One region of the Kitasatospora sp. NBC_01246 genome, then DNA from elsewhere that is predicted to be linked to it. Evidence: predicted binding sites of a transcription regulator. Region 1 holds the regulator's gene; the other holds the start of a gene.
What was found. The regulator HrcA, encoded in region 1, represses chaperone genes, less so after heat shock. The targets are predictions, from matches to a motif close to TTNGCACTCNGNNNNNCNGAGTGCNAA.

Region 1 (14,375 bases):
GGGGCCGCCGGCCGGCCCGGGGGCCGGACGGCCGGACGTCCAGCCGGCGCGGCTCGGCGCCGTCGAGGTCGTCCAGCAGCCAGAGGTCACCGGCCCGGTGCCAGATCACCCGGGTGCCGTCGCTGGTCGCGCCGCGGGCGTAGAAGCCCTCCGGGGAGGTGGTGTGGCGGCGCAGGCCGCTGCCGTCGGGGAGGCTGGAGTAGAGCTCGCCGACGCCCTCGTGGTCGGCCAGGAAGGCGATCCGGGCGCCGCCGGGCGCGTCGACCCAGAGCGGCGCCTCGATGTGCCCGTCCAGCTCCTCGTGGACGCGGGCGAACCGCTCGGCGCCGATCCAGAGCTTGCCGACCCGGCCGCCCCGGTAGCGCTTCCACCGCGCGGGCTCCGCACCGGCCGCCGAGAGCAGCAGCACCCGGTCGCCGCCCGGCTCGTACGCCACGCCGCCGACCGGCCCGTACGGCAGCCGCCGCGGCTCGCCGCCGTCCAGCGGTACGGCGTGGGCCCAGGTGCGGCGCAGGGTGGCCTGTCCGGCGGAGGTGGTGGCGACCGGGCTGCCGTCGGCCGTCCAGCCCTGCAGCTGCGTCTGGTCGCTGCCCCAGTACGTCAGCCGCCGGGACGGCCCGCCGTCCACCGGCGCGACGTGCACCTCGGGCGCGCCGTCCCGGGTGGAGACGAAGGCGATGTGCCGGCCGTCCGGCGAGAAGCGCGGGCGGCGGACCGGGACGTGATCGGCCGTCAGCCGCCAGGGCCGGCCGCCGTCCAGCGGGGCGAGCCAGACGTCGTTCTCCGCGACGAAGGTGATCAGGTCACCGTGCAGGTGCGGATGGCGCAGGTAGGCGCCGGCAGGGGTGCTCGGGGATTCGCTCACAGCCGCACCCTACGCACCCGCCGGGGCGGCGCGCCTCCGGTTTCGCGCAGGCCGCCCCCTACGGGGGACGAACCGCCGGGGAACGAACCACCGGGGGACGAACGGTCCGTGCGGCGACCGGCCCGCTCAGCCCCAGCGGCCGGTGCGGCCCAGCAGCAGGGCGCCGGCGGCCACTCCCGCGGTCGAGGTGCGCAGCACCGAGGACCCGAGCCGGTACGGCCTGGCACCGGCCTCGGCGAAGGCGGCCAGCTCCTCCGGGGAGACCCCGCCCTCGGGGCCGACCACCAGCACGATGTCCCCGCCGCCGGGCAGCGCGGCGCCGGCCAGCGGCTCGGCGCCGTCCTCGTGCAGCACCGCGGCGAGCGCGGCCCCGGCCAGGACGGACGCCAGCTGGCGGGTGGTGGCGAGTTCGCGGACCTCGGGGAAGCGCAGCCGGCGGGACTGCTTGCCCGCCTCGCGGGCGGTGGAGCGCCACTTCGCGAGCGCCTTGGCACCGCGCTCGCCCTTCCACTGGGTGATGCAGCGGGAGGCGGCCCAGGGGATCACCACGTCCACGCCGACCTCGGTCATGGTCTCCACCGCCAGCTCGCCGCGGTCGCCCTTGGGCAGCGCCTGGACGACGACGATCCGCGGCGCCGGCTCGGCCTCCCGGCGGACCCCGGCGACCGTCACCTCGACGGCGTCCTTGCCGTGCACGGCCGTGACGGTGCCGTCGGCGCCCAGGCCGAGCCCGTCGGCCAGGGTCACCGCCTCGCCCGGCTCCAGCCGCTTCACGGCGGCGGCGTGCCGCCCCTCCGGGCCGTCCAGCCGGACCACCGCGCCGGGGGCGGCGGAGGCGAGCTGCGCGGTCTCGACGACGAACACGGGCGCGGTCATGGCGGTTCCTGGAGTGGGGGTGGGGGGACGGACGGGGGAACGACGGCGCCCGGTGACCCGCCGGGAGCGGGGCACCGGGCGCCGGTACGGTCAGCGGCCGTTGAAGGCGTCCTTCAGCCGGGAGAACAGCCCCTGCTGGCCCGGCGCGAACTGGCCGGAGGGCCGCTCCTCGCCGCGCAGCACCGCGAGCCGGCGCAGCAGGTCCTCCTGCTCGGGGTCGAGCTTGGTGGGCGTCTGCACCTCGACGTGCACTATCAAGTCGCCCCGGCCGCCGCCGCGCAGATGGGTGATGCCGCGGGCGTGCAGCGGGATCGACTGGCCGGACTGGGTGCCGGGCCGGATGTCGACCTCCTCCAGCCCGTCCAGGGTCTGCAGCGGCACCTGGGTGCCGAGCGAGGCGGCCGTCATCGGGATGGTGACCGTGCAGTGCAGGTCGTCGCCGCGGCGCTGGAAGGTCGGGTGGGTGCTCTCGGCGATCTCGACGTAGAGGTCGCCGGCCGGGCCGCCGCCGGGGCCGACCTCGCCCTCGCCGGCCAGCTGGATCCGGGTGCCGTTGTCGACACCGGCCGGGATCTTCACGGTCAGGGTGCGGCGGGCCCGCACGCGGCCGTCACCGGCGCACTCCGGGCACGGGGTCGGCACGACGGTGCCGAAGCCCTGGCACTGCGGGCAGGGCCGGGAGGTCATGACCTGGCCCAGGAAGGACCGGGTGACCTGGGAGACCTCGCCCTTGCCGCGACACATGTCACAGGTCTGCGCGGAGGTGCCGGGGGCGGCGCCCTCGCCGCTGCACGTGGTGCAGGTGACGGCGGTGTCGACCTGGAGTTCCTTGGTGGTGCCGAACGCGGCCTCCTCCAGGGTGATCTCCAGCCGGATCATGGCGTCCTGGCCGCGCCGGGTGCGCGAGCGCGGGCCGCGCTGACCGGCGGCCGCGCCGAAGAACGCGTCCATGATGTCGGAGAAGCCGAACCCGGCCGCGCCCGCGCCGAAGCCGCCCGCGCCTCCGCCGTTGGGCGAGAGGGGATCCCCGCCGAGGTCGTAGACCTGCCGCTTCTGCGGGTCGGAGAGGACCTCGTAGGCGGCGTTGATCTCCTTGAACCGCTCCTGCGTCTTCGGGTCGGGGTTGACGTCCGGGTGCAGTTCGCGCGCCAGGCGCCGGAACGCCTTCTTGATCTCGTCCTGCCCCGCATCCCGTCGGACGCCGAGTACCGCGTAGTAGTCCGTGGCCACCAAATGCTCCGCTTGTTCCGCCTGTAGAAGTGCTTGCGACTGGTACCGGTGTCACCTGTGTGACACCGGTCGTTCCCTACGACTCGGCCAGGATCTGGCCCACGTACCGTGCCACCGCTCGCACCGCCCCCATTGTGCCCGGATAGTCCATCCGGGTCGGACCGATCACACCCAGTTTGGCCACGCTCTCGTCGCCCGAACCGTAACCGACCGAGACGACCGAGGTGGAATTGAGCCCTTCGTACGCGTTCTCCCGGCCGATCCGGACCGTCATCCCGGCGTCCGCCGTCTCACCCAGGAGGCGCAGCAGGACGACCTGCTCCTCCAGCGCCTCCAGCACCGGCTGGATGGTGAGCGGGAAGTCGTGGCCGAAGCGGGTCAGGTTGGCCGTGCCGGCCAACATGATCCGCTCCTCGTTCTGCTCGGCGAGCGCCTCGAAGAGCGTCGCCAGGACGATGGTGACGGCCGGCCGGTCCACCGCCTCGAACATCGCCGGGAGCTCGTCCAGCAGCCCCGGCACGTCGGGCAGCCGCACGCCGACGGCCCTCGTGTTGATCTTGGCACGGAGGTCCGCGAGGACCACCTCGCCGACCGGACCCGGGCAGTCGACCATCCGCTGCTCGACCCGGCCGGTGTTGGTGATCAGGACCAGCATGACCTTGGCCGGAGCGAGCGCGACCAGCTCGATGTGGCGCACCGTGGAGCGGGAGAGCGAGGGGTACTGGACCACCGCCACCTGCCGGGTGAGCTGGGCGAGCAGCCGGACCGTGCGGGCGACCACGTCGTCCAGGTCCACCGCGCCGTCCAGGAAGTGCCGGATCGCCCGCCGCTCGGGTGCGCTCATCGGCTTGACCTCGGCGAGCCGGTCGACGAAGAGGCGGTACCCCTTGTCGGTGGGGATCCGCCCGGCGCTGGTGTGCGGCTGGTGGATGAAGCCGTCCTCCTCCAGCGCGGCCATGTCGTTGCGGACGGTGGCCGGGGAGACCCCGAGGTTGTGGCGTTCGACGAGAGCCTTGGAGCCGACCGGCTCCTCGGTGCCCACGTAGTCCTGGACGATGGCGCGGAGCACGGCGAGCTTGCGTTCGTCGAGCTGGCGGACCTCACCGGCCATGGGGCACGCACCTCCCTCTTCGCACGTTGTCCGTGGTGACGTGTGTCGTTCCGGCATGGTGCGGTCCGCCGGGCGGACCGCGGCCTTTGGCACTCTGAACAGAGGAGTGCCAGAACCGTACCTGCCAGTGTAAGGCCCGGGTCCGACGGCAGGAACGGCACCGCCGGGGTGATCCTGCCCGCATCGCGCGGCGCGCGGGTGATGCCGCGGGACCGGCCGGGTGGCAGCATCGATAGCGAACGGCGAACGGAGGACCAGCGATGTCGACCTCGGGCCAGCCCACCCGCTTCGCCCCGGACCGCGGCCTGACCGGCCGGATGGTCGGGACCATGTTCGTGATCGGGCTCCTGTACGTGGGTTTCACCGGCCTGCTGATCGCGCTGCTGCGCGGCGCCTGGCCACTGATCGTGCTGATCTCCGGCGGGCTGTTCGTGGCCCAGTTCTGGTTCAGCGACAAGATCACCGAACGGGCGATGGGCGCCCACCGGGTGACCCCGGAGCAGTACCCCCAGCTGCACGGCACCATCGACCGGCTCTGCGCCCTCGCCGACATGCCCAAACCCCGGGTGGCGGTCGCCGACAACGACATGCCGAACGCCTTCGCGACCGGCCGCAACCCGCAGAACGCGGTGGTCTGCGTCACCACCGGGCTGCTGCGGCGGCTGGAACCGGAGGAACTGGAGGGCGTCCTGGCGCACGAGCTGTCGCACGTCGCCCACCGGGACGTCGCGGTGATGACCATCGCCGGCTTCCTCGGCGTACTGGCCGGCGCGATGACCCGGATCGCGATGTACGGCGGCTTCATGGGCGGCGGCCGCAACAGCAACGACTCCAACGCCGCGATCGCCGCGCTGGTCATCCCGCTGGTGTCGGTGGTGGTGTACGCGATCAGCTTCCTGCTGACCCGGTTGCTCTCCCGCTACCGGGAACTGGCCGCCGACCGGGCCGCCGCCCAGCTCACCGGCCGGCCCAGCGCACTGGCCTCGGCGCTCACCAAGGTGACCGGCCAGATCGCCGCGATCCCGACCAAGGACCTGCGGCAGGCCCAGCCGTACAACGCCTTCTACTTCGCCCCCGCGCTGAGCGCCCGGGAGGCCGCCTCGCAGCTGTTCTCCACCCACCCCTCGCTGGAGCAGCGGCTGGAGCAGCTGGCGAAGATCTCCACCCAGCTCGGCCGCTGAGCCGACGACACGCCCCGGAGGGGACCGCCGTGGGAATCCTGGACGCACTGTTCGGCCGCACCAAGCCCGTCCGGCCCGACCTCGACCAGCTGTTCGGCGTGCCCTCGGCCGCGCTGACCCTGGAGGCGGCGGCCGGCTTCCGGCCGACCGGCGTCGGGTCGGTCTGCTTCTCCTCGGTCGAGGGCGGCGCCTTCGTCGAGGTCGAGCGGCAGGTCCGGGCCCTGCTGGACGCCGACACCGAGCGCGGCGGCGTCCCGGTGGAGGCCTCCAAGGACGCCTACGGCTACTCCTGGCTGCTCGCCCGGCACACCCCCGAGGAGCTGCCGGAGCTGGTCAACGACCTGCACGCGGTCAACAGCGAGCTGGAGGGGAACGGCTTCGGCCCGCAGCTGCTCTGCTCGCTGGTGGCCTTCCGCGGCGCCGAGGGGCAGCCGCTGGCGCTGGTCTACCTGTACAAGCGCGGCACCTTCTACCCGTTCGCGCCGGTGCCGGGCGGCGGGGAGAAGCGCGACAGCCCGCTGGAACTGCAGGTCAACGCCATGCTGGGGAACGACCTGCGGCTGGAGAAGGACCTCACCCGCTGGTTCCCGGTCTGGGGCGCGCCGGGCCTGTGACGCCCCGTCGGGCCTGCCTATAGTCACCTGCATGCGCAGCCGCCAGTACGGACCCGACCTCACCCCGCCGTGGAAGCGGCAGCAGCCCGCCCCCGAGGTGCCCGCCGACCGGGACCTCGTGGTCGAGGAGGCCGCGACCGGCTTCTGCGGCGCGGTGGTGCGCTGCGAGAAGACCGCCGAGGGGTTCACCGTCACCCTGGAGGACCGGTTCGGCAAGCGGCGGGTGTTCCCGCTGGTGCCGCGCGGCTTCCTGCTGGAGGGCCGGACCGTCACCCTGGTCCGCCCCGCCGCCGCGGCGCCGGCTCCCCCGCGCGCCCCGGGCCGGACGGCCTCCGGCTCGGTCGCCGTCCCCGGAGCGCGGGCCCGGGTGGCCCGGGAGTCGCGGATCTACGTCGAGGGGCGGCACGACGCCGAACTGGTCGAGCGGGTCTGGGGGGACGACCTGCGGATCGAGGGCGTCGTTGTCGAGTACCTGGAGGGCATCGACGACCTGCCCGCGATCGTCGCCGACTTCGCCCCCGGCCCGGGCCGCCGGCTCGGCGTCCTGGTCGACCACCTGCTCCCCGGCACCAAGGAGCACCGGATCGCCGCCCGGGTCACCGGCGACGCCGTGCTGGTCGTCGGCCACCCGTACATCGACGTCTGGCAGGCCGTGAAGCCCTCCTCCGTCGGCATCCCCGGCTGGCCGGACGTCCCCTACGGCGAGGACTGGAAGGGGGGCGTCTGCCGCCGCCTCGGCTGGCCGGCCGACACCCCCGCCGCGTGGAAGCGGATCCTCGCCTCGGTCGACTCCTTCAAGGACCTGGAGCCCGCGCTCCTGGCGAAGGTCGAGGAACTGATCGACTTCGTCACCCTGGAGGACTGACCGGTCAGCCGTGGGCCCGCGACCGCGAGCCGGCGGCCGACACCACGGCAACGACTCTCAGTCCACCAGGTCGCGGACCACGGCGTCGGCCAGGAGGCGGCCCTGGAGGGTCAGGGTGGCCCGGCCGCGCTCGTGGGTGGTGCGGTCGAGCAGGCCGTCGGCGAGGTGCCGGTCGGCGGCCGCGCGGCCGGTCGCCGTGAGCAGGTCCAGCGGGATGCCCTCGGCGAGGCGCAGTTCGAGCAGGATGCGCTCGACCCGGCGGTCCTCGTCGGTGAGCCGCTCGCGGCCCTGGGCCGGGGTGCGGCGCTCGGCGAGGGCGCGGGCGTAGCCGGCCGGGTGCTTGGCGTTCCACCAGCGGACGCCGCCGACGTGGCTGTGCGCGCCGGGGCCGGCGCCCCACCAGTCGCCGCCGGTCCAGTAGAGCTCGTTGTGGCGGCAGCGGCCCTGCGGGGTGGTGGCCCAGTTGGAGACCTCGTACCAGGAGTAGCCGGCGGCGGCGAGCGCCTGCTCGGCGATCAGGTAGCGGTCGGCGTGCACGTCGTCGTCGATCATCGGCAGCTCGCCGCGCTTGACCCGGGCGGCCAGCTTGGTGCCGTCCTCGACGATCAGCGAGTAGGCCGAGACGTGGTCCGGCCCGGCGCCGATCGCGGCGTCCAGGGAGGCCCGCCAGTCGTCGTCGGACTCGCCGGGGGTGCCGTAGATGAGGTCCAGGTTGACGTGCTCGAAGCCGGCCGCGCGGGCCTCGGCCACGCAGGCCTCCGGGCGGCCCGGGGTGTGGTGGCGGTCGAGCAGCCGCAGGACGTGCGGCCGGGCGCTCTGCATGCCGAAGGAGACCCGGTTGTAGCCGCCCTCGCGCAGTTCGGCGAGGTAGGCCGGGTCGACCGACTCGGGGTTGGCCTCGGTGGTCACCTCGGCGTCGTCGGCGAGCCCGAACTCCGCCCGGATCGCCGCCAGCATCTTCACCAGGTCCCGGGCGGGCAGCAGGGTGGGCGTGCCGCCGCCGAGGAAGACGGTCCGCACGGGCAGGTCGGTGTCGCCGAGGACCTCGCGGGCCAGCCGGATCTCGGCGACCACGTTGTCGGCGTAGGTCTCCTGGGAGGCGACGGCGCCGGAGGAGCGCAGCTCGGTGGCGGTGTAGGTGTTGAAGTCGCAGTAGCCGCAGCGGCTCGCGCAGTACGGCACGTGCAGGTAGAAGCCGAACGGCCGCGACCCGAGCCCGGCGAGGGCGTGCGCGGGCAGGGAACCGTCGGACGGCACGGGTTCGCCGTCGGGGAGTGCGGAGGGCATGACCCCATTGTCCCGTACGGCCCCGGTGATCATCGAGGCCGTACGGGACGACGGACGGATCAGGCCTCGTTCGCGCCCGCGTACATCTCGGTGACGGCGTCCGCGTACGTCCGCTCGACCACCGGCCGCTTGATCTTCAGGCTCGGCGTGAGCTCGCCGTGCTCGATGTCCAGGTCGCGCGGGAGGAGGGTGAACTTCTTGATCGTCTGCCAGCGCTGGAGGTCGCCGTTGAGGCGCTGCACGAAGCCGTCGACCAGCTGGTGCACCTTCGGGTCGCCGACCACCTCGGCGTAGGACTTGCCGGCCAGGCCGTGCTCGGCCGCCCACGGCATGATCACCGACTCGTCCAGGCCGATCAGCGCGGTGCAGTAGTTGCGGCCGTTGCCGATCACCAGGATGTTGCTGACGAACGGGCAGACCGCCTTGAACTTGCCCTCCACCTCGCTCGGCGCGACGTACTTGCCGCCGGAGGTCTTGAACATGTCCTTCTTGCGGTCGGTGATCCGCAGGAAGCCGTCCTGGCCGATCTCGCCGATGTCCTCGGTGTGGAACCAGCCGTCCGGCTCCAGCACCTCGGCGGTCTTCTCCGGCAGGTTGTGGTAGCCGCGCATGACGCCGGGGCCGCGCAGCAGGATCTCGCCGTCCTCGGCGATCCGGATCTCGCTGCCGGGCAGCACGGTGCCGATGGTGCCGACCCGGAGGTCCTCGGCGGGGTTGACGCAGATCCCGGCCGAGCTCTCGGTCAGGCCGTAGCCCTCCAGGACGGGCACGCCGACGCCGGCGAAGAAGTAGCCGATCTCGGGTGCCAGCGCGGCACTGCCGGAGACCGAGCCGCGCATCCGCCCGCCGAACGCGGTCCGGATCTTGGCGTACACCAGCTTGTCGGCCACCGCGTGCCGCACCCGCAGCCCCAGCGGGGCGCTGTCGTGCCCGGTGGCGATCCGGTTGGCCTGGGTGACCCGGGCGTAGTCGCGGGCGGTCTTCGCCGCCCACATGAAGATCTTGTACTTGGCGCCGCCCTCGGCCCGGGCCTTGCCGGCGATGCCGTTGTAGACCTTCTCGAAGATGCGCGGCGCCGAGGCCATCATGGTCGGGCGGATCACCGGCAGGTTGTGGATGATCCGGTCCACCCGGCCGTCCAGCGCCATCACGTGACCGGTGGCGATCTGGCCGCAGATCAGGCTCTTGCCGAACACGTGCGACAGCGGCAGCCACATGAACTGCACGTCGTCCGCGCGCAGCAGCCCGCTCTCCTCCTGCGCCCGCCCCTGGTACGCCCAGCAGTCGTGGACCAGCCGCACGCCCTTGGGGCGGCCGGTGGTGCCGGAGGTGTAGATCAGGGTCGCCAGCTGCTCCTTGTCGAGCGCGTCGACGGCCCGCCGCACGGCGTCCGGGTGCTGCTCCAGGTACTCGGCGCCGAGCTGCTCCAGCTCGGCCAGGGTGAGCACGTTCAGCCCGGGCGCCCCGGCGACCGGGCCGGTGCCGTCGAAGAGGACGGCGGTGCGCAGCTCGGGCAGCTGGCCGAGCTCGCCGACGACCTTGGCGAGCTGCTTCTCGTTCTCGACGAAGATCGCCCTGGAGCCCGAGTCGGAGAGGATGTAGGCCGTCTCGTCGGCGTTGGTGCTCGGGTAGACGGCCGTGGTGGCCGCGCCCGCGCACATGTTGCCGAGGTCGGCGATGACCCACTCCAGCCGGGTGGAGGACATCAGCGCGACCCGGTCCTCCGGGCTGATGCCCAGCGACAGCAGGCCGGCGGCCACCGCGTACACCCGGGTGGCAGTCTGCGCCCAGGTCAGCGAACGCCACTGCTCGGCGCCGGGGGCGCCGTCCGCCGCGTGCTCGTCCACCGGGACGGGGAAGCGGTAGGCCTCACCCGCCGGCGTGGCGGCGACCCGCTCCAGGAACAGGTGGGCGACGGAGGCGGGCCGCCCGGCGACGATGTCGGCACGGCCGGAGTCGATCAGGGACTGCGCGGAACTCAACGAGGACCTCCGGGGGCGGGTGGCCGTCTGAGGGATGTCGCGGCGCCCGTGGGGGCGGTCGCCGGGCCCCCGGGCAATCGATCCGATACCGGTGAGTAACAAGGGGGCAATCAGCAGCCTAGGGGGAAACCGGTCATTCCGTAAGAGGGTGAGGACAGCTGGCACACTGTCGAGCCGCCGGTGCACGGCGCAACCGGGCCCGCCGGTGCGTTCAGCAAAGGACTGGACAAACCTCGGGGCGCGGGGCCGGAATCAACTGTGCGAGTCCACAGAAGCATGAGAATTGGGATGCGAACCCCACTGCCGAAGACAAGAGTGTGCCAGTGCTGATCAGACTGCTGAGGGCGTACCTGCGCCCGTACTCCCGACCGATCTCCCTGCTGGTGCTCCTCCAGCTGGTGTCCACGCTCGCCCTGCTCTACCTGCCGACGCTGAACGCCGACATCATCGACCAGGGCGTGGTCAAGGGCGACACCGGTTACATCCTGCGCATCGGCGGTGTGATGATCGCCGTCACCGTCGCCCAGGCGCTCTGCTCGATCGGTGCCGTCTTCTACGGCGCGCGCACCGCCATGGCGTTCGGCCGGGACGTCCGGGCCGCCGTCTTCGACCGGGTGCAGACCTTCTCCGCCCGCGAGGTCGGCTCCTTCGGCGCCCCCTCCCTGATCACCCGGACGACCAACGACGTCCAGCAGGTCCAGATGCTGGCCCTGATGACCTTCACCCTGATGGTCGCCGCGCCGATCATGTGCGTGGGCGGCATCGTCATGGCGCTCAACCAGGACGTGCCGCTCTCCGCGCTGCTGCTGGCCGTCGTCCCCCTGCTGGGCGTCGTGGTCGCCCTGCTCGTCCGCGCGCTGCGCCCGAAGTTCCGCAGCATGCAGAAGAAGATCGACACGGTGAACCGGGTCCTGCGCGAGCAGATCACCGGCATCCGGGTCATCCGCGCCTTCGTCAAGGACGACCACGAGCAGGCCCGGTTCGCCGGCGCCAACCGGGACCTGACCGGCGTCGCCCTCCAGGTCGGCCAGCTGATGTCGTTCATGTTCCCGGCCGTGATGCTGGTGGTGAACGCCTCCAGCGTCGCCGTGCTCTGGTTCGGCGCCATGCGCATCGACAGCGGCGGCATGGAGATCGGCGGGCTGACCGCCTTCCTCTCCTACCTGATGCAGATCCTGATGAGCGTCATGATGGCCACCTTCATGTTCATGATGGTGCCGCGCGCCGAGGTCTGCGCCGAGCGCATCCAGGAGGTCCTGGACACCAGCTCCAGCGTCGTCCCGCCGGCCACCCCCGTCACCGAACTCCTGGCCCGGGGCAAGCTCGAACTGCGCGCCGTCGAGTTCCGCTACCCCGGCGCCGAAGCCTCCGTCCTGCGCGGCGTCGACATCACCGCCCGCCCCGGCGAGACCACCGCCGTCATCGGCTCCACCGGCAGCGGCAAGTCCACCCTGCTCGGCCTCGTCCCCCGGCTCTTCGACGCCACCGCCGGACAGGTCCTGCTGGACGGCGTGGACGTCCGCGAACTCGCCCCCGAGACGATCGCCGAGACCGTCGGCCTCGTCCCGCAGAAGCCCTACCTGTTCACCGGCACCGTCGCCAGCAACCTGCGCTACGGCCGGCCCGACGCCACCGACGAGGAGCTCTGGCACGCCCTGGAGGTCGCCCAGGCCAAGGAGTTCGTCGAGCGCTTCCCCGAGGGCCTCGACGCGCCCATCGCCCAGGGCGGCAGCAACGTCTCCGGCGGCCAGCGCCAGCGCCTGGCGATCGCCCGCGCGCTCGTCCGCAAGCCCGGCGTCTACCTGTTCGACGACTCGTTCTCGGCGCTGGACTACGCCACCGACGCCAGGCTGCGCAGGGCCCTCTCCCGGGAGACCGCCGACGCCACCGTGCTGATCGTCGCCCAGCGCGTCTCCACCATCCGCGACGCCGACCGGATCGTCGTCCTGGACGAGGGCGCGGTCGTCGGCAGCGGCACCCACGGCGAACTGATGGCCGACAACCCGACGTACCGGGAGATCGTGCTCTCCCAGCTCACCGAGCAGGAGGCGGCGTGACCACCCCGCAGAAGAAGGCGCCCATGACGAAGGGCCCCGGCTCCGGCGAGGTGCCCAGCGACTCGCAGGCCGCCGCCGCCCGCCGCGGCCCGGCCGGCCCCGGCCGGTTCATGGGCGGCCAGGGCTCCGAGAAGTCGATGGACTTCAAGGGCTCGGGCAAGCGGCTGCTCGCCCTGCTCCGCCCCGAACGCGCCCTGCTCAGCGGCGTGCTGGCCCTCGGCGTGCTCAGCATCGGCTGCGCCGTGACCGGGCCCAAGGTGCTCGGCAGGGCCACCGACCTGATCTTCGCCGGCGTGGTCGGCCAGCAGTTCCCGGCCGGCATCTCCAAGGCGCAGGCCGTCGCGGACGTGCGGGCGCACGACGGCGGCGCCGCCGACCTGCTCTCCGCGGTCGACTTCACCCCCGGCCAGCACATGGACTTCGGCGCGATCGGCACCGTGCTGCTCTGGGTGCTGGCGATCTACGTCGCCTCCGCCGCCTTCGGCATCGTCCAGGGCCGGCTCGCCACCAAGGCGATCCAGCGGGCCAGCTACCGGCTGCGCCAGGACGTCGAGTCCAAGCTCGCCCGGCTGCCGCTCAGCTACTTCGACAAGCAGCCCCGCGGCGAGGTGCTCAGCCGGGTCACCAACGACATCGACAACATCGGCCAGTCCATGCAGCAGACCATGGGCCAGGTGGTGAACTCACTGCTCACCGTGGTCGGCGTGCTCGCCATGATGTTCTGGATCTCCCCGCTGCTCGCCCTGATCGCCCTGATCTCCGTCCCGCTGTCGGTCGTGGTGGCGACCAGGGTCGGCAAGCGGGCGCAGCCGCAGTTCGTCCAGCAGTGGAAGTCCACCGGGCAGCTGAACGCGCACATCGAGGAGATGTACACCGGCCACGCCCTGGTGAAGGTCTTCGGCCGGCAGAAGGAGTCCGCCGAGACCTTCCGGGAGCACAACGAGGCGCTGTACACGGCCAGCTTCCGGGCCCAGTTCATCTCCGGCATCATCCAGCCCGCGATGATGCTGATCGGCAACCTGCAGTACGTGCTGGTGGCCGTCGTCGGCGGCCTGCGGGTCGCCAGCGGCGCGCTGTCGATCGGCGACGTGCAGGCGTTCATCCAGTACTCGCGGCAGTTCAGCCAGCCGCTCACCCAGGTCGCCAGCATGGCCAACCTGGTGCAGTCCGGCGTCGCCTCCGCCGAGCGCGTCTTCGAGCTGCTGGACGCGCCCGAGCAGACCCCTGAGCCGGCCATGCCGGAACGCCCCGACGCGATCCGCGGCCGGGTCGCCTTCCAGGACGTCTCCTTCCGCTACGACCCCGACAAGCCGCTCATCGACGACCTCTCGCTGAAGGTCGAACCGGGCCAGACCGTCGCCATCGTCGGCCCGACCGGCGCCGGCAAGACCACCCTGGTCAACCTGCTGATGCGGTTCTACGAGGTCAGCGGCGGGCGGATCACCCTGGACGGGGTCGACATCGCGGCGATGTCCCGCGAGGACCTCCGCTCCGGCATCGGCATGGTCCTCCAGGACACCTGGCTGTTCGGCGGCACCATCGCCGAGAACATCGCCTACGGCGCCCAGGGCGCCACCCACGAGCAGGTCGTCGAGGCGGCCAGGGCCGCCCACGTGGACCGCTTCGTCCGGACCCTGCCGAACGGCTACGACACCGTCATCGACGACGAGGGCACCGGCGTCAGCACCGGCGAGAAGCAGCTGATCACCATCGCCCGGGCGTTCCTGGCGCAGCCGTCGATCCTGGTCCTGGACGAGGCGACCAGCTCGGTCGACACCCGGACCGAGGTGCTGATCCAGCGCGCCATGGCCCGGCTGCGCACCGGCCGCACCAGCTTCGTGATCGCCCACCGGCTCTCCACCATCCGGGACGCCGACGTGATCCTGGTGATGGAGAGCGGCTCGATCGTCGAACAGGGCACGCACGACGAGCTGATCGCCGCCGAGGGCGCGTACGCCCGCCTGTACCAGGCGCAGTTCGCCGAGGCCGTCGCCGAGGTGGACTGACCGGCGGGCCGCACCGGAGGGGGAGGTCGGGGTCACCCGGCCTCCCCCTCCGGCGTTCCGCCGACGGGGAGGCCGGGGCAGCGTGGCCCCGTCCGGGGGTGCCCCCTCGAACGCTCCGGCCGCCGCCCCGGGCCGCTACGGTGGGCCTGTGAGTGACGACCTGTCGGCCGCTGCCGCCGCACAACCCGACGCCTTCGAGGCCCACCGGCGCTACCTGGGCTCGGTCGCCTACCGGCTGCTCGGCTCGTTCAGCGACGCCGAGGACGTGCTGCAGGAGGCCTGGCTGCGCTGGCGCGGCACC
Region 2 (14,375 bases), 670 kb from region 1:
CCCGGGAGCGGAGAGCGACAAGTACCGGCGCGGCGTCGTCGGGGTGGCGGCCGGCTCGGCGACGTATCCGGGGGCCGCACTGCTGGCGGTCGCCGGGGCGCTGCGCGGTGGCGCGGGGGCGGTGCGGTACGTCGGCACGGCGGCCGAGGAGGTGGTGCGACGGTTCCCCGAGGTGCTGGTCACCGAGGGCGGACCGGCCGGGGCCGGGCGGGTGCAGGCCTGGGTGGTCGGCCCGGGCGGCGGGGACGGAGCCCGGCAGGCGCTCGGTGAGGCGCTGGCGAGCGACGTGCCCGTGCTGGTGGACGCGGACGGGCTCACCGAACTGGGCCGACTCGGCCCGCAGGCCCTGACCGGGCGGACGGCGCCCACGCTGCTCACCCCGCACACCGGTGAGGCGGCCCGGCTGCTGGCGGGGGCGGGGGCTGCGGGCACCGCACCGCCGCCCGCCGACGACCTGGCCGCCGCCCGGCTGACCACCGCGCGCCGACTCGCCGCCGCGTACCGGGCGACGGTGCTGCTGAAGGGCTCCACCACGGTGATCGCGGACCCGGGAGGCGCGGTGCGGGTCAACCCGACCGGCACGCCGTGGCTGGCGACGGCCGGGAGCGGCGATGTCCTCGCCGGCCTGGCCGGCTCCCTGCTGGCGGCCGGCCTGTCCACGCTGGACGCGGCATCGGTGGCGGCGTACCTCCACGGCCTGGCCGGCCGCCGCGCAGCAGGGTTGGCGGGGGGTGTTGGCGCAGGTGTGGGCGCGGCGAGCGACGAGGGGGCGCTGGGCGTGCCGGGTGCGCCAGTCACCGCGTTGCAGGTGGCGGGCGCCCTGTCGGCGGTCTGGCGCGATGTGCGGGGCGCTGGGTCCGCGGGGGCTGGCGGGGAATAGGTCGACCGGTCTACATAGTGGGTGGGTTGCGCGCGCTCGCCTCGCCCGGAGCGGAGTGGGAAGTCGGCCGGGCCGACTTCTCGTGCAGGTGGGGCGGAGAGTGACTGAATATGTAGACCGGTCTACATATTGGGCGGCCGATGCCTGTGAGCCTCTGAAGAGCGGAGGCCGGAGTGGGAAGTCGGACAGGTCGACTTCCCACTCCGGCGTGTTGGTGCGGGGGGCGGGGCCGGCCTCGGAAGGTAGACCGGTCTACATATTTGCCCGTGGTGATGCGCTCGGTAGCGAGCGCGGGGCGGGCGGCGACCGCCGGGGGAGTGGGAAGTCGGCCGGGCCGACTTCCTGTGCGGTGAATTGAGGGACGAGGACTGAAAGGTAGACCGGTCTACCTATTCCTGCCCCCGGCGGCGGGTCCGGTCGGAGCACGGCGGAGCCCGGAGGGGCCGGGCGGAGAAAGAGCAGGAGCAGGAAGTCGACCGGGCCGACTTCCTGCTCCCACGCCTGGCCCAGCCCCGGCCGCCCCGGCCGCCCCGGCGGCGCCCGCTCCCCGGGTGCCGCAGGTGCCGCGGTGCTCCGGCCCCGGCGGGAACCGGTGGTGCTTCGGGGGCGTCGGGGACGAGGTGGCGGGGTGTAGGGGCGGGTCGGCGGGTGGGGGCCGGGCCGCCGCGCCGACGGGCCGTTCGGCGAGGACCATGAGACGTCTGGGAGACTGACCCTGATGACAACTGCGAACACGACCGGCACGGCCACTCTCACCGACGGCGTACGGGCTGAGGCGACCATCGATCTGGCCGCCCTGCGCGGCAACCTCGCCGCGTTGCGCGAGCGCGTCGGCGCCGCCACGGTGATGGCCACGGTCAAGGCGGACGCCTACGGCCACGGCGCGGTCCGCTGTGCCCGCGAGGCGGTCGCCGCAGGCATCGGCTGGCTCGGCACCGCCCTCCCGCAGGAGGCGCTGGCTCTGCGCGCCGCCGGGATCCGCCCCGACCAGGCCCGCATCCTCTGCTGGCTCTGGACGCCGGACGGCCCCTGGCGCGAGGCGCTGCTCGCCGACATCGACGTCTCCGTCAGCGCCCAGTGGGCGCTGGACGAGCTGCTCGCCGCCGTCCGCGCGACCGGTGTCCCGGCCCGGGTGCATCTGAAGGCCGACACCGGCCTCGGCCGCAACGGCTGCCAGCCGCACGACTGGCCGGAGCTGGTCGGCGCGGCGCGCCGCGCCGAGGCCGAGGGGCTGCTCACGGTGGTCGGCGTCTGGTCGCACTTCGCGGCGGCGGACGAGCCCGGCCACCCGTCCATCCAGGCCCAGCTGGACGCGTTCCGCGAGGCGCTCGCCTACGCGGAGGCGGCCGGGCTGCGCCCCGCGGTGCGGCACCTCGCCAACTCCCCGGCCACCCTGCTGCTCCCGCAGTCGCACTACGACCTGGTCCGTACCGGCCTGGCGATGTACGGGCTCTCGCCCGTCCCGGAGGTCGGCTCGCCGGCCGACTTCGGGCTGCGCCCGGTGATGGCGCTGACCGCCCGGCTGGCCCTGGTCAAGCACGTGCCCGGCGGGCACGGCGTCAGTTACGGCCACCACTACACCACGCCCGGCCCGACCACCCTGGGTCTGGTGCCGGTGGGCTACAGCGACGGCATCCCCCGGCACGCCAGCGGCACCGGCCCGGTGCAGATCGCGGGCAAGTGGCGCACGGTGGCCGGTCGGGTGGCGATGGACCAGTTCGTCGTCGACCTCGGCGGCGACACCCCCGCGGTCGGCGACGAGGTGCTGCTGTTCGGCAACGGCGAGCAGGGCGAGCCCACCGCCGAGGACTGGGGCCGGGCCTGCGGCACCATCTCCTACGAGATCGTGACCCGGATCGGCGCCCGGGTGCCGCGCCGCTACCTGGGCGCGACCGCCGAGGCCCCGACGGCCGACGCCCCTGCCGCGGAGGGCGTGCCGACGGCGGGCGCGGCGACCGAGGGCGCGAGCGTATGAGCGAGGAGGCCGGCTCCGGTCCGGTCGCGGCGGTGGCCAAGGCGGCCGGTGCGGCCTCCGGGGTGAGCCGGGCCGGTCTGATCGGGATCTCGGTCGGCGTGGTCGCGGCCGGCGCGGCCGCCGGTGTGGCGATCGAGCGGCTGACCGTCGGCCGGGCCACCCGCCGCCGGGCCCGCGCGGAGCTGGACGCCAACGCCCCGTACGGCTCGCTCCGCGGGCGCCCGTGCACGGTGACCGCCGCCGACGGCACCGAGCTGTACGTCGAGCTGGACGGCACCGGCTGGCCCGAGCCCGTCAGCGTCCGGCCCGAGGAGGACGCGGAAGAGCACCCGGAAGAACACCCGGACGACGAGGTCGTCGCAGCCCCACGCCCAGGCCCAGCCCCCGGTACCAGTGCCGCCGCCCGCCGCGGCTGGTTCGTCCGCCGCCGGACGGACGGCCCCGGCACCGCTACCGGCTCTGGCCCCGGCACCGCTACCGCTACCGGCACCGGCGACGGACCGGTCGACCGGAGCGGGCTGCCCGGTCTGCTGGGCGGCTCCGGCGCGCTGGTGCGGGCCGGCCGGCGCTCGGGCCTCGGCCCCGCCGCCGTCGGGCGGCGCGAACCGCTGACCGTGGTGTTCTGCCACGGCTACTGCCTCAACCAGGACAGCTGGCACTTCCAGCGGGCCGCGCTGCGCGAGGGCATGCGCCTGGTCTTCTGGGACCAGCGCAGCCACGGCCGGTCCGAGCGCTCCCGCTCGTTCCTGGCCGGTGAACTCGCGAGCATCGACCAGCTGGGCGGGGACCTCAAGGCGGTGATCGACGCCGTCGCGCCGACCGGCCCGCTGGTCCTGGTCGGCCACTCGATGGGTGGGATGACGGTGATGGCGCTCGCCGACCAGGAGCCGGAGCTGTTCCGGGACCGGGTCGCCGGGGTCGCGCTGATCGGCACGCTGGCGGGGGACTGGGAGGCCGTGACGCTCGGTCTGCCGGCGGTCGGCGCCAAGCTGTTCAAGAAGGTCGCACCCGGCGTGATGAAGCTGCTCGGCCGCCAGGTCGAGCTGGTGGAGGCGACCCGGCGGCTCGGCGCGGACGTCAGCGCCGTCTTCTACCGGAAGTTCTCCTTCGGGGGGAAGGACGTCGACCCGGGCGTGGTGCGGTTCGCCGAACAGTTGCTCGACGCCACGCCGATCGACGTGGTGGCCGAGTTCTACCCGGTGTTCGGCGCGCACGAGAAGACCGCCGCGCTGGCGGCCCTGCGGGGCATCCCCACCCTGGTGCTCGCCGGCACCAAGGACCTGCTGACCCCGCCCGCGCACAGCGAGGCGATGGCCGAGCAGCTGCCCGGTGCCGAGCTGCTCCTGGTGGAGGACGCCGGGCACCTGGTGATGCTGGAGCGCCCGGACCTCGTCGACCAGCGGCTGGTCGCGCTGCTCAAACAGGCGGTCGACTACCGCGGCGCGGCGCCGCTGCCCTCCTCGGTGGGCGAGACGCCGTAGCGGCCCAGGGCCACCGGCGCACGCCCGGCCGGGGATGTGGCACCGTAGCGGAGGCGCCCGGCGGTCGGTGCGCCGCAGTACGGATCGAAGGGCTTGAATCGCGCATGGGCTCGCACGCCACTCTCACCGTCGCCACTCCCGAGCGGATGGGCCGACTCGGCCGGGAGCTGGCCGCGCTGCTGCGGCCGGGGGACCTGGTGCTGCTCTCGGGGGAGCTGGGGGCCGGGAAGACCACGCTCACCCGGGGCCTGGGGGAGGGCCTCCGGGTGCGCGGGGCGGTCACCTCGCCGACCTTCGTGATCGCCCGGGTGCACCCGTCGCTGGTCGGCGGCCCGGCGCTGGTGCACGTGGACGCGTACCGGCTGGGCGGGGACCTGGACGAGATGGAGGACCTCGACCTGGACGTCTCGCTGCCGGAGTCGGTGGTCGTGGTCGAGTGGGGCGAGGGCAAGGTCGAACGGCTCGCCGAGAGCCGGCTGGAGGTCCGGATCGAGCGCGCCATCGGCGCCGAGGCGGACGACGACGATCTGGACCCGCGCCGGGTGCTGCTGAACGGGATCGGGTCGCGCTGGACCGGGGTGGAGCTGGCCGCGCTGGCCTGAGCCGACGAGCGCTGGCGGGCCCGGACGGACGTCGGCCGACACAAGTGAATACCCGCGGGCACGGGCCGATACCGACGGTTGCCGACAGGCTGTCGGCAAAGTGTTGCGGGCGGGGTGCCGGGCGTGATGGGATGGGTGTCGCGGTTAGGTCTGCCTAACTAGGGAGGCGCCATGTCGAGCACCACCCCCGCCCCGGAGCGCGCGCCGCGCGGTACCGGGGCCGGAGAGCCCGCCCGCAGCGTCCAGGGCGCGCCGATGCGGGCCCTGCTGGCCGCGTGTGCGGCCGCGGAGGCGGTCTCCACTCCGCCGGAGCGCCGGGAGAGCGCGGCACGGGCCGAACCGGTGGCCGACACGCCCCGCGCGGCCTGACACTCGGCACCCGCCCCGAACCGGGGGCCGCACCCGAGCCGGATACCGCCTCGGGCCCGCCCCCCGCCCCGGCCTGCGGGTCGCGCGTCCTCAGGCGATCACGACGACCTTGGTGCCGCTCGGCGCGAAGTCCCAGAGCAGCTGCCCCTCCGCCCGACCGCTGCGGATCCCGCCGGTCTTGGTCTTCGGGTCGGCGGCGGGGGTGGCGCCGTCCACGGCCGCGCTGAAGCCGAACACCACGCCGTTCTGCTGGGCGAAGCGCACCACGTGCTCGATCTGCCGTCCGTCCGTGCCCGTGCTGGTGGCGGCCCGGCTGTACACCGGGTAGCTGCCGGGGGTCGGCTCCACCGATCCCGGGGTGACCGCGAAGGAGGCCACCACCTGCGGGTTCTTCTTGGGGTCGACCAGCCAGACGTAGTGGCTGCCGGCCGAGTAGACGACCCGCAGACCGGCCCCCGAGGTGGTCGGGAGCGCGGGGACGGTCGGGGTGGCCGAGGCGGTCGGGGTGGCCGACGCGGACGGTCCGCCGGACGAGGCGGTGGTGCTCGCGGTCGGCCCGGTGGCGCCTGCGCGGTCCTGTGCGCCGTTGGCCTGGAAGGCCAGCAGGCTCACCACCGCCAGGGCCCCCAGGGTCAGCCCCGTGACCACCACTCCAGGACCCATCTTCGCCACGTGTCGCTCCCACCGCCGTCCCAAAACCCGTCGGCCCCATCGTGCCAGGTCCGCTCGTTCCCGCCCGCACCCCGTAGGACGTGTGTTCCGAACCAGGACACCTTGTCGATCGGGCGGACCAGGACCGGAGGCGGTCCACGGCTCCGACCGGTCTAACCTTGACCCGTGCTGCTGCTCGCGTTCGACACCGCTACCCCCGCCGTCACCGCCGCCGTCCACGACGGCACGGCCGTCCTCGCCGAGACCGACCAGGTCGACGCCAGGCGCCACGGTGAACTGCTCCTCCCCGCCATCGACCGGGTGCTGCGGGAGGCCGGTGTCGACAAGCACCGGCTGACCGGCATCGCGGTGGGCGTCGGCCCCGGCCCCTACACGGGCCTGCGGGTCGGCCTGGTGACCGCCGCCGCGCTCGGCCACGCCCTGGGCGTCCCGGTGCACGGCGTCTGCACCCTGGACGCGATCGCCCACCGGGCGCGCGCCGAGGGCCTCGCCGGGCAGCCGTTCACGGTGGCCACCGACGCGCGCCGCAAGGAGGTCTACTGGGCCTCGTACGACGCGGACGGCCGTCGCGCCGAGGGCCCCGCCGTGGACCGCCCGGCCGAGCTGACGCCGCGGCCGCGGGCCGTCGGCGCCGGTGCGCTGCTGTACCCGGAGGCCTTCCCCGGCGCGCACGGGCCCGAGCACGTCTCGGCCGGCGCGCTGGCCGACTTCGCCGCCGCCGAGCTGGCCGCCGGGCGCGAGCTGCTGCCCAACGTGCCGCTGTACCTGCGCCGCCCGGACGCCCAGGTGCCCGCCGGCTACAAGGCGGTGCTCCCGGCGTGACCGGCCCGAACGGCGCGCACGGCCCGAACGGCGCGCACGGCCCCGACGGACCGGGCCACGGCACCACGCTGCGCCCGATGCGCTGGTGGGACATCGCGCCGGTGATGGAGCTGGAGCTGGCGCTCTTCCCCGAGGACGCCTGGTCGACCGGGATGTACTGGTCCGAGCTGGCCGAGGCCCATCGCGGCGGCACCCGCCACTACACCGTGGCCACCACCCCGGACGGCGCGATCGTCGGCTACGCCGGGCTGATGGCGGTGGCCGGCGAGGGCGATGTGCAGACCATCGCCGTCGACACGCGGCACCAGGGCACCGGCCTCGGCGCGCTGCTGCTCACCGACCTGATCCGGGAGGCCGCCCGGCGCGACTGCGCGGAACTGCTGCTGGAGGTGCGGGTGGACAACCCGCGCGCCCAGCGGCTCTACGAGCGCTTCGGCTTCGAACCCGTCGGCATCCGGCGCAACTACTACCAGCCGGCCGGCATCGACGCGCTGGTGATGCGCCTCGACCACCCCAGTACTGACCCGAAGGACCTGAAGGAAGACCGCCATGGCTGACGAACCGCTCGTCCTCGGTATCGAGACCTCCTGCGACGAGACCGGCGTCGGCATCGTGCGCGGCACCACCCTGCTCGCCGACGCGGTGGCCTCCAGCGTCAACGACCACGCCCGGTTCGGCGGTGTGGTGCCCGAGATCGCCAGCCGCGCGCACCTGGAGGCGATGGTCCCGACCATCCAGCGCGCCCTGGACACCGCCGGCATCAAGGCGAGCGACCTCGACGGCATCGCCGTCACCGCGGGCCCCGGCCTGGCGGGTGCGCTGCTCGTCGGCGTGAGCGCCGCCAAGGCCTACGCCTGGGCGCTGGACAAGCCGCTCTACGGGGTCAACCACCTGGCCTCGCACATCTGCGTGGACCAGCTGGAGCACGGCCGCCTGCCCTCGCCGACGATGGCCCTGCTGGTCTCCGGCGGGCACTCCTCGCTGCTGCTCAGCGAGGACATCACCCGTGACGTCCGCCCGCTCGGCGCGACCATCGACGACGCGGCCGGCGAGGCCTTCGACAAGGTCGCCCGGGTGCTCGGCCTCGGCTTCCCCGGCGGTCCGGTGGTCGACCGCACCGCCCGTGAGGGCGACCCCAAGGCGATCGCCTTCCCCCGGGGCCTGAGCGGCCCGAAGGACCCGGCGTACGACTTCTCGTTCTCCGGCCTGAAGACCGCCGTCGCCCGCTGGGTGGAGGCCAAGCGCCGGGCCGGCGAGGAGGTGCCGATCGCGGACGTCGCGGCCTCGTTCCAGGAGGCGGTGACCGATGTGCTGACCCGCAAGGCGGTCAAGGCCTGCAAGGAGAACGGCGTCGACCACCTGATGATCGGCGGTGGCGTGGCGGCCAACTCCCGGCTGCGCGAGATGGCCCAGCAGCGCTGCGACAAGGCGGGCATCCGGCTGCGGGTGCCGCGTCCGGGCCTGTGCACCGACAACGGGGCGATGGTCGCCGCGCTGGGGTCCGAGATGGTCTGGCGCGACCGCGCGCCCTCGTCCTTCGACCTGTCGGCCGACTCCTCGCTGCCCGTCACCGAGGTGCACGTCCCGCACACGGACGTGCACGGCCAGGCGTACCAGGCGCTGGGCGGCGGTCGGTGACCACCACCGCCGCGATGTGGGAGGCGCGGGCCGCCGACGGCCGCGGGGCCGAGCTGTCGGCCTGGGTCCGCGAGGTCGCGCTGCCCGCGCTGCGCGGCTCGGCCGGTCTGGTCCGCGCCGAGCTGTTCGGTGCGCCGGGCGACCGGGTGCTGCTGATCACCTGGTGGACGGCGGAGCCGGTGCCCGTCCCCGAGCCGCCCGCCGCACTGATCGGCCGCCCGGTGCACCGCTGGTCCTTCGCCAGCGAGCACCTGGAGTCCAGCGAGCACCCGGAGTCCAGCGAGCACCCGGAGACCGGGGCGGGCCCGGAGACCTGCGCGAACCCGGCGTCCGGGCCGGACCCGGAGTAGCGAGCTGCCGGGCCTGTCCGGGAACCGAACGGCCGGCCACTACCGTGCATAGCTGAGAGCATGCTGGACGGTAGCTGGGAGCGCGGCGCGGTGGAGCGGTACGGGCGGGGCAGGACGAGGACGTACGCGGTGGGGGCGCTGGCGCTGCTGGCCGCCGCCACCGGCTGTGGCAGCGGCGGCACGGGCGCCGGGCCCGCGGCGACCGCCGCGACGACGCCGGCGGCCGGGCAGCGGCCGTCCGCCGCGGCGAGTCCGACTCCCACGGCGACGCCCGCCGCGGTGCCCGCCGCCGGGGACGCGGCGGCCTGGGCGAAGTGGAACCTCAAGCCGCTGCCGCCCGCCCCGCCGGCGCCGGCCGACAAGCCGGTCAAGCTCGAACGGACCGGCCCCGTACCGGTGTTCAGTGAGGTGAAGACCACCGACAAGGTCGTCTTCGTGACCATCGACGACGGCGCCGAGAAGGACCCGAAATTCGTCGAGATGCTGACCGACCTCAAGGTGCCGGTCTCGATGTTCCTGACCCGGGACATCGTCAAGGACGACTACGGCTACTTCAAGCCGCTCCAGGCGCTCGGCAACCACATCCACAACCACACCGTCGACCACGCCCAGATGAGCAAGGTCGCGCCGGAGAAGCAGAAGTCCGAGATCTGCGACGCCCAGTCCGCGCTGACCCAGCAGTACGGCACCGCGCCGCTGCTGTTCCGCCCGCCGTACGGGGACGGCGCCAACACTCCGGCGCTGAACACCTCGGTGCAGCAGTGCGGGCCGCGCGCGATCGTGCTCTGGCGCGAGTCGATGCAGATCCACGACATGCAGTACCAGGCGGCGGACAAGAAGCTGCGGCCCGGCGACATCGTCCTCGCCCACTTCCGGGGGCCCAAGGACCTCAAGGGCGAGACGATGACGCAGATGTTCGGGGAGCTGCTGGCCCGCATCCAGGAGCAGGGATTCGCGGTGGCCCGGCTGGAGGACTACATCCGGCCGCCCGCCGGCTGACCGGGAGTCCGCCTACGGGAGCGCCACCGGCCGGCCGAGCATCATCAGCGGGCCCTGGTCGGTGCGGCAGAGGATCACGGTGACGCTGTTCGGCCCGCTCGGCTTCAGCTGGCGGCGCAGCTCCTCCGGGGTGATCGCCATCCCCCGCTTCTTGATCACCACGGTGCCGACGGCCCGCTCGCGCAGCAGCGCCTTCAGCTTCTTGATGTGGAACGGCAGCACGTCGGTCAGCTCGAAGGCGTGCGCGTACGGGGTGGCGACCAGCCGGTCCGAGGTGAGGTAGGCGATCTTCGGGTCGATCAGCCGGCCGTGCACCCGCTCGGCCACCTCGGCGACCAGGTGGGCCCGGATCACCGCGCCGTCCGGCTCGTAGAGGTAGCGGCCTACCGGTCCGGCCGGCGGGTCGGGCAGGTCGCCGCCGGTCAGCGAGCCGCCGTGCGGCAGCAGGGTGGCGCGGTGCGGGCGGTCGGCCCCGGTGCCGAACCAGAGCACCGCCTCCTTGACGTCGCCGTGGTCGGAGACCCACTCGGCCTCCGCGTCGCCCGGCACGGCCGTGTGCGGGATGCCGGGGGCCACCTTGAGCGCGCCGATCGGGGTGCGCCGGCCGGCCTCGATCGCCCAGGACAGCGGCGGGGCGTACGCCTCGGGGTCGAACACCCGGCCGCGCGAGGTGCGGCGGGCCGGGTCGGTGAAGACCGCGTCGTAGCCGGTGACGTCGACGTCGGCGACGTCCGCGCAGCGCACCTCGACCAGGTCCGCCAGGCCCAGTGCGGCGGCGTTGGCGGCGGTGGCCGCGCAGGCCGCCGGGTCCCGGTCCACGGCGAGCACCTCGATCCCGGCCCGGGCCAGCGCGAGGACGTCGCCGCCGATCCCGCAGCAGAGGTCGGCCAGCCGCCGCACGCCCAGCTCGGCGAAGCGCCGTGCCCGCCACTCGGCGACGCTGCGCCGGGTGGACTGCTCGACGCCGTTGGGCGTGAAGTACATCAGGTCGGCGTCCGCGCCGAACTTCGCCCGCGCCCGCTGCCGCAGCCGGGCCTGCCCGAACGCTGCCGAGACCAGCTCCGCCGAGTGCTCCCGGCGCAGCCTGGTCGCCAGCGCCAGCTCCTCCTCGGGCGCGAACTCGCGCAGCTCGGCGAGCAGGGACTGCCCCTCGGGGGTCAGCAGGGGCTGCAGGTTCTCGGTCTCCACCCGCTCATTCTCCCCGGTCGGCGCGCCGGGCCGCCCGGGGCCGGCCCGCCCGGGGCGGACGGGACGGACCGGACCGGGGCGGAGGGGCGCGCGCACTGGTGGAGTGGGCCCTGATCGGACGCACACGCGTGCGGATCATCGGCGGCGTCGTACGGGAGTGCGGCCCGGCAGCCGCCCGCGAGAACCGTTTCGGGCGCGCCGTTGGCACTCTGGTTGACTGAGTGCTAACCGCGGCCTATGGTCGTCCTTGGCACTCACCACCAGGAGAGTGCTAACGCGAAGAAGCGTGTCTGACCCCCGCGACGGCAGGCCCGTAGGTTCGCCACTACCCGTTAGACAACCCCGTAATCTCCGAAGGGGAGCTCGGACGTGACCACCAGCAGCAAGGTTGCCATCAAGCCGCTCGAGGACCGCATCGTGGTCCAGCCGCTCGACGCCGAGACCACCACGGCCTCCGGCCTGGTTATCCCGGACACCGCCAAGGAGAAGCCCCAGGAGGGCGTCGTCCTGGCTGTCGGCCCGGGCCGCTTCGAGGACGGCCAGCGTCTGCCGCTCGACGTCGCCGTCGGTGACATCGTCCTGTACTCGAAGTACGGCGGCACCGAGGTGAAGTACCAGGGCGAGGAGTACCTCGTCCTCTCGGCGCGCGACGTTCTCGCCATCATCGAGAAGTAAGCAGCACCGAGAAGTAAGACGTTCCAGCCCGCCCCGGATCCGTGTCCCAGTGACAGGGGCCCGGGGCGTGGTTGTTGGTTCACGTAGTCCGGTGGCCGGCGTGCCGGTCGCAGCCCCGAGGGAATAGGGAACATGGCGAAGATCCTGCAGTTCGACGAGGACGCCCGCCGCTCGCTGGAGCGCGGTGTCAACAAGCTGGCCGACACCGTCAAGGTGACCATCGGCCCCAAGGGCCGCAACGTCGTCATCGACAAGAAGTTCGGTGCGCCGACCATCACCAATGACGGTGTCACCATCGCCCGTGAGGTCGAGCTCGACGACCCGTACGAGAACCTTGGCGCGCAGCTCGTCAAGGAGGTCGCCACCAAGACCAACGACGTCGCGGGCGACGGCACCACCACCGCCACCGTGCTGGCCCAGGCCCTGGTCAACGAGGGTCTGCGCAACGTCGCCGCGGGCGCCGGCCCGGCCGCCCTGAAGAAGGGCATCGACAAGGCCGTCGCCGCGGTCTCCGAGCACCTGCTGTCCATCGCCCGCGAGATCGAGGGCAAGGACGACGTCGCCGCCGTCGCGTCCCTCTCCGCGCAGGACACCCAGGTCGGCGAGCTCATCGCCGAGGCGATCGACAAGGTCGGCAAGGACGGTGTCATCACCGTCGAGGAGTCCAACACCTTCGGCGTGGAGCTGGACTTCACCGAGGGCATGCAGTTCGACAAGGGTTACCTGTCGCCGTACTTCGTCACCGACGCGGAGCGGCAGGAGGCGGTCCTGGAGGACCCGTACATCCTGATCAACCAGGGCAAGATCTCCTCCATCCAGGAGCTGCTCCCGCTGCTGGAGAAGATCCTGCAGGGCGGTGCCTCGAAGCCGCTGCTGATCATCGCCGAGGACGTCGACGGCGAGGCGCTGTCCACCCTCGTGGTGAACAAGATCCGCGGCACCTTCAACGCGGTCGCCGTCAAGGCCCCGGGCTTCGGTGACCGCCGCAAGGCGATCCTGGGCGACCTGGCCACCCTGACCGGTGCCACCGTCATCTCCGAGGAGGTCGGCCTCAAGCTCGACCAGGCCGGTCTGGACGTGCTGGGCACCGCCCGCCGCGTGACCATCACCAAGGACGAGACCACCGTCGTCGACGGCGCCGGTGACAGCGAGGCCGTCGCCGGCCGCGTCGCCCAGATCAAGGGCGAGATCGCCAACACGGACTCCGACTGGGACCGCGAGAAGCTGCAGGAGCGCCTGGCCAAGCTGGCCGGCGGCGTCTGCGTCATCAAGGTCGGCGCCGCCACCGAGGTGGAGCTGAAGGAGCGCAAGCACCGCCTGGAGGACGCCATCTCGGCGACCCGTGCCGCGGTCGAGGAGGGCATCGTCGCCGGCGGTGGCGCCTCCCTCGTCCACGCCGCCAAGGTGCTGGAGGGCGGCCTGGGCCTGTCGGGCGACGAGGCGACCGGTGTCGCGGTCGTCCGCAAGGCGCTCGCCGAGCCGCTGCGCTGGATCGCCCAGAACGCCGGCCTCGAGGGCTACGTCATCACCCACAAGGTCGCCGAGCTGGAGGCCGGTCACGGCTTCAACGCCGCCACCGGTGAGTACGGCGACCTGCTGAAGGCCGGCGTCATCGACCCGGTCAAGGTCACCCGCTCCGCGCTGGAGAACGCCGCGTCGATCGCCTCCCTGCTGCTCACCACCGAGACCCTCGTGGTGGAGAAGAAGGAAGAGGAGGCCGACAACGGCCACTCGCACGGCGGCCACGGCCACTCCCACTGACGCCTGATCAGTGACCGCAGGCCCGGTCCGCGCCCCTCGGGGTACGGGCCGGGCCTGCGGCGTGTGGGGCGTTTGACTCTTCAACTATCAGTTGAATTTTGCATAAAGCAAAGATTGCCTTATAACTGAGGCATGATCGAGGCCCGCCACCTGCGCGTTCTGCGTGCCGTCGCCCGCACCGGCTCCTTCTCCGCCGCCGCCCGTGAGCTGGGCTGTACGCAGCCCGCCATCAGCCAGCAGATGAAGGCCCTGGAGAAGTCCGTCGACACCCCGCTGGTGGTCCGTTCGGGGCGCGGCATGCAGCTGAGCGAGGCCGGGCGGGTGCTCCTCAAGCATGCCACCGGCATCCTGGCCGGGCTCTCCGCCGCCGAGGAGGAGGTCGCGGCGATCGCCGGACTGCGGGCCGGACGGGTGCGGCTGGTCTCCTTCCCCACCGCGAGTTCCACCCTGGTGCCGCCGGCCGTCGCCCGGCTGCGGGACAGCCATCCGGGGGTGCGCGTGTCGCTGGTCGAGGCCGAACCGCCGGAGTCGCTGGCGATGCTGCGCGGCGGCGAGTGCGAGATCGCGCTGGCCTTCAGGTATCCGCAGGCCCCCGGCGGCGCGCCGACGCCCCTTCCGGCGTCCGCCCCCGGGCACGGCACGCCGCGCGAGGCGCGGGCCGAGGCCAATCTGGAGGCCCAGCAGCTCAGCGCCACCACCGACTGGTCCGACCTGGTGGTCACCCCGCTGCTCGACGACCCGATGGTCGGCCTGCTGCCCGCCGCGCACCCGCTGTCGGGGCGCGGCGACGGGCGCGAGCCGGTGGAACTCGCCGAACTGGCGGGGGAGCAGTGGATCGCGGGCTGCCCGCAGTGCCGGGGGCACCTGGTGGAACTCTGCGCGGGGGCGGGCTTCGAGCCCCGGATCGACTTCGCGACCGACGACTACCCGGCGGTGGTCGGCCTGGTGGCGGCCGGGCTCGGG

Region 2: groES (co-chaperone GroES) is a predicted target of HrcA. The motif match lies at 11,178-11,204, and genes of this name have one in related genera.

Annotation. Positions count from the first base shown of each region.
Region 1 covers NZ_CP108484.1:2,990,825-3,005,199, forward strand. The annotation lists gene OG618_RS13095 (S41 family peptidase) at 1-865, opposite strand, end outside; gene OG618_RS13100 (16S rRNA (uracil(1498)-N(3))-methyltransferase) at 992-1,741, opposite strand; gene dnaJ (molecular chaperone DnaJ) at 1,832-2,971, opposite strand; gene hrcA (heat-inducible transcriptional repressor HrcA) at 3,048-4,082, opposite strand; gene htpX (zinc metalloprotease HtpX) at 4,343-5,263, shown strand; gene pspAB (PspA-associated protein PspAB) at 5,293-5,877, shown strand; gene OG618_RS13125 (DUF3097 domain-containing protein) at 5,909-6,742, shown strand; gene hemW (radical SAM family heme chaperone HemW) at 6,800-8,029, opposite strand; gene OG618_RS13135 (AMP-dependent synthetase/ligase) at 8,089-10,011, opposite strand; gene OG618_RS13140 (ABC transporter ATP-binding protein) at 10,335-12,068, shown strand; gene OG618_RS13145 (ABC transporter ATP-binding protein) at 12,092-14,074, shown strand; gene sigJ (RNA polymerase sigma factor SigJ) at 14,223-14,375, shown strand, end outside.
Region 2 covers NZ_CP108484.1:3,663,122-3,677,496, reverse strand. The annotation lists gene OG618_RS15995 (NAD(P)H-hydrate dehydratase) at 1-880, shown strand, start outside; gene alr (alanine racemase) at 1,599-2,855, shown strand; gene OG618_RS15985 (alpha/beta fold hydrolase) at 2,852-4,336, shown strand; gene tsaE (tRNA (adenosine(37)-N6)-threonylcarbamoyltransferase complex ATPase subunit type 1 TsaE) at 4,441-4,938, shown strand; gene OG618_RS15975 (hypothetical protein) at 5,110-5,307, shown strand; gene OG618_RS15970 (hypothetical protein) at 5,398-5,970, opposite strand; gene tsaB (tRNA (adenosine(37)-N6)-threonylcarbamoyltransferase complex dimerization subunit type 1 TsaB) at 6,145-6,801, shown strand; gene rimI (ribosomal protein S18-alanine N-acetyltransferase) at 6,879-7,358, shown strand; gene tsaD (tRNA (adenosine(37)-N6)-threonylcarbamoyltransferase complex transferase subunit TsaD) at 7,351-8,439, shown strand; gene OG618_RS15950 (hypothetical protein) at 8,436-8,789, shown strand; gene OG618_RS15945 (polysaccharide deacetylase family protein) at 8,850-9,788, shown strand; gene OG618_RS15940 (class I SAM-dependent methyltransferase) at 9,801-10,976, opposite strand; gene groES (co-chaperone GroES) at 11,346-11,651, shown strand; gene groL (chaperonin GroEL) at 11,784-13,412, shown strand; gene OG618_RS15925 (LysR family transcriptional regulator) at 13,545-14,375, shown strand, end outside.